2 regions of the Vibrio sp. PID23_8 genome follow, and region 1 is predicted to be linked to the other one. Evidence: predicted binding sites of a transcription regulator. Region 1 holds the regulator's gene; the other holds the start of a gene.

Region 1 (2,211 bases):
ACAAGTATACGGCGAAAGGTAATATGGTTGCGGTGATCTCTAACGGCACGGCGATTCTAGGATTGGGTAATCTTGGTCCACTGGCTTCTAAGCCTGTGATGGAAGGTAAAGCGCTGTTGTTTAAGCGTTTTGCGGGGTTGGATTCGATTGATATCGAAGTAAAACATCGTACTATTGATGAGTTTGTCGACACGGTAGCAAACATTGCCGATACCTTTGGTGGCATTAATTTAGAAGACATCAAAGCTCCCGATTGTTTTGAGATCGAAAAGCGCTTGATCGAGCGTTGTGACGTACCGGTATTCCATGACGATCAACATGGTACGGCGATTGTTACGGCTGCAGGTATGCTGAATGCAATCGAGTTGCAAGGTAAGAAGCTTGAAGAATCTACCATCGTTTGTCTTGGTGCTGGCGCAGCGGCAGTGGCCTGTATGGAGCTGTTGATTAAGTGTGGCGCAATGCGTGAGAAGATCTATATGTTGGATCGTAAAGGGGTGATTCATACACGTCGTGATGACCTAAATGAATACAAACAGTTATTTGCGAACAATACGGATAAGCGCACGCTGGAAGACGTGATTGAAGGGGCTGATCTATTCTTGGGTGTGTCAGGTCCAAACCTATTGCCAGCAGAAGCGCTGAAGCTAATGGGCGATAAACCGGTCGTATTTGCATGTTCAAACCCGGATCCAGAGATCAAGCCGGAACTCGCGCATGAAGTGCGTGATGACTTGATCATGGGTACTGGTCGTAGTGACTACCCGAACCAAGTAAACAACGTATTGTGCTTCCCATTCATCTTCCGTGGTGCGCTTGATGTACGTGCAAGCGAGATTAACGATGAAATGAAGTTAGCGGCAGTAGGTGCAATTCGTGAACTAGCAAAAGAGCCAGTACCAGAAGCAGTATTGAAAGCGGCAGGTGTGGACAAGCTTGAATTTGGTACGGACTACATCATTCCTAAACCGATGGATCCTCGTTTGTTGCCACGCGTAGCAAAAGCGGTTGCTCAAGCTGCCGTTGATTCAGGTGTTGCTCGTATTGAAATACCAGAAAATTACATGGCAGAGTAACGATCTCATAGAAGAAAGTCGTTGGAATAAAAAAGGGATGCGATTGCATCCCTTTTTTATTGTTTCTGAAACGAGCCCCGATGCCGCTTCTGAACGATGGCAAATTTGTAAGCAATTATTCTTCGTCAAATGCTTCGAATTCGATGCCCATTGCCGTCATTAGCGCTTTTGCTTCCGTTGGGATATCGTCTGGACGATCTTTTCGTAAGTCTTCATCCGTTGGTAGTGGTTGCCCTGTGTAAGCATGTAAGAAAGCCTCACAAAGCAGCTCACTGTTGGTTGCATGGCGTAAGTTATTGATCTGGCGGCGAGTTCGCTCATCAGTCAGCACTTTCAAAACTTTTAGCGGGATAGATACGGTAATCTTTTTTACTTGTTCGCTTTTTTTACCGTGCTCTGCATACGGGCTAATGTATTCGCCATTCCAGTCAGCCATTGCACACCTTCATTCATATAATAAGTTGAAAAATAAATATAGGTGCTGATTTTAGCTGCATTTACCGCCATAAGCAAAGACATATAGACGTCTGGAGGTGTTGACGTCCTAATTTTAGACAAGTAAAGTGAGGTTAACAGTCAGGGAAGAGTGTTAATCAATCGAATAAGATAGGTTAGATATAGCGCATTCCCACTCAGATGTCACCAGCCGTGAAAGGATACCCCCATGAGCACCTATAAGCCTGCGACCATTGCTGTACGCACTGGTATTGAGTCAGACAGTCAGTACCACGCTGTTGTTCCACCCATCTACCTTTCTACTAACTATGGCTTTCCCGCTTTTGGAGAAGTTCCTCAGTACGATTATACCCGTTCAGGAAATCCGAACCGAGGCTTACTAGAGAAAGCTCTATATGAATTAGAATCTGGTAAAGGTGCGGTGGTAACCAACTGTGGCACTTCTGCACTTAACCTTTGGGTTTCAGCTTTCTTAGGCCCTGATGACCTCATTGTTGCTCCACATGACTGCTACGGTGGTACCTATCGTTTGTTTAATACTCGTGCAAATAAAGGTGATTTCAAGGTTCAGTTTGTTGACCAGTCTGACGAGCAGGCACTGAATATTGCACTTGAGCAAAAGCCCAAATTGATCTTGTTAGAAACGCCATCTAACCCGTTGGTTCGCGTGGTGGATATC
Region 2 (2,211 bases), on a different contig from region 1:
TATATGTTCTAAAGCGTTTAAAGCCGACATAGGAAATAGCGACGCTCAAGTAACGTGCAGTTAGAACAAGTGGTACTGATACAGCCATCATGATCCAGTCTTCTTTGTGGAATTCAAATAGAAGCATTGACATACCAATGAGCAAAAATAGCACACCGTTTAGGAATTCATCTACCAATTCCCAGAAGTGATCAAGATGATCCTCACTCTCTTTAGAGAAGCCAATAAAGCGTGTCCAATTCCCGATCATGATACCTGAAACCACCATAGCCAGTGGACCGGAAACATGTAGATATTCGGCTAAGGCATAGCCTGCCGTCGGAACACCTATGGTGAGTAGCAATTCCATTGAGTGGTCGTTTGTTGCACTGATTAAATAGTGAAAAATTACCCCTAGAACTAAGCCGTAAACAATACCCCCAATTGCTTCTTGAACAAATAGTAATGCTACGCTGCTTACGCTCGGTGCTTCTATTCCAAATGCGATGGTAAATATGGTCACGAAGAGCACTAGACCGAAACCGTCGTTGAATAAGGACTCACCTTCAATTTGGGTCGAAATACGCTTCGGTGCATTAAGTTTTTTGACGATCGCTAAGACTGCAATTGGGTCGGTTGGAGAAATAAGCGCGCCAAAAAGTAAGCAGTAGACGAGCTTGAATTGAATACCGATCAGTAGGCAGAAACCGTAGAGAACAAAACCGATGAAGAAAGTTGAGAAGAGAGTTGCGCCTAGAGCAAGTACTGTAATTTCCCATTTTTGGTCTTTGAGGTTAGGCAGTTTGACGCCTAAGCCACCCGCAAATAATAGAAATCCTAGGATCCCCTTAAGTAGAAAATCTTCAAAGTCGATGCTAGTGATGGTTCGTGTTGCGATATCTGTAAGTTGAAACCAATCATTTTGACCCGCGATGAGAATGAAGAGCGAAAGTATCATTGAGCCTGCGGTAATGGCTATGGTGGTTTGCATTTTTCCTATCTTACTGTTTATAAAGGCAATTAGAATTGCTGCGGCAGATAGGAAACATAAAGTATGATAGACCGACATAGAGCCCTCTATTTGTAACTTTTTATGAATGGAAATTCTCGGCCTATGTTGGCTAAATAGCAAACATTTTTTCGTGATTTCTTTGTAACTTGAAATGGACGCTAAATAATCACTAATTCTACTTTTAGACGTCTAGACTCCTTTTGTTTGTGTGATAGGATGAGAAGATAATTAAAGGAATGAGGCTGTACTGTGGGAAGTAATGTAAGAGAGCAGATAGAAGCTCAATTGAAACAACGTATTTTGCTGATTGATGGTGGTATGGGTACCATGATTCAGGGTTACAAACTTGAAGAGCAAGACTATCGAGGTTTGCGTTTTGCAGATTGGCATTGTGACCTAAAAGGTAATAACGACTTGTTAGTGCTTACTCAGCCTCAATTGATTAAGGATATTCATAGCGCATACCTCGAAGCGGGTGCTGACATTCTCGAAACAAATACTTTTAATGCAACCTCTATTGCAATGGCTGACTACGAGATGGAAAGCCTGAGTGAGGAGATTAACTTCGCCGCGGCTAAGCTTGCTCGTGAGGTCGCCGATGAATGGACAACAAAGACGCCTAGTCGTCCCCGTTATGTTGCCGGTGTTCTTGGTCCGACAAACCGTACTTGTTCGATCTCTCCGGATGTAAACGATCCGGGCTACCGTAATGTTTCTTTCGATGAACTCGTTGAAGCTTACTCCGGATCAACTCGTGCGCTGATTAAAGGTGGTTCTGATCTTATTCTGATTGAAACTATCTTTGATACACTCAATGCGAAAGCGTGTGCCTTTGCGGTAGACAGTGTCTTTGAAGAACTAGGTGTTGAGTTACCAGTCATGATCTCCGGCACCATTACCGATGCGTCTGGTCGCACGCTTTCCGGTCAAACGACAGAAGCGTTCTATAACTCTCTGCGTCATGTAAACCCGCTTTCATTTGGCTTGAATTGTGCGCTTGGCCCTGATGAATTGCGCCCTTACGTAGAGGACCTTTCTCGCATTTCTGAATCTTTTATCTCAGCACACCCTAATGCTGGTCTACCAAACGCTTTTGGTGAGTATGACCTCTCGCCAGAAGATATGGCGATTCATGTTAAAGAGTGGGCGGAAAGTGGCTTCTTGAACCTGATTGGTGGCTGTTGCGGTACGACGCCAGAGCACATTCGCCATATGGCAAT

Evidence for each region. Region 1 encodes MetJ, which represses methionine synthesis genes. Its sites were predicted from a motif close to TTAGACNTNTANANGTCTAA; they were not measured.
Region 2: metH (methionine synthase) is a predicted target of MetJ. The motif match lies at 1,173-1,192, and genes of this name have one in related genera.

Annotation. Positions count from the first base shown of each region.
Region 1 is NZ_LIXE01000016.1:789-2,999, forward strand. Features, by position in the region: gene AK966_RS17795 (malic enzyme-like NAD(P)-binding protein) at 1-1,076, shown strand, start outside; gene metJ (met regulon transcriptional regulator MetJ) at 1,192-1,512, opposite strand; gene AK966_RS17805 (O-succinylhomoserine (thiol)-lyase) at 1,741-2,211, shown strand, end outside.
Region 2 is NZ_LIXE01000012.1:83,878-86,088, reverse strand. Features, by position in the region: gene AK966_RS16780 (sodium:proton antiporter) at 1-1,048, opposite strand, end outside; gene metH (methionine synthase) at 1,241-2,211, shown strand, end outside.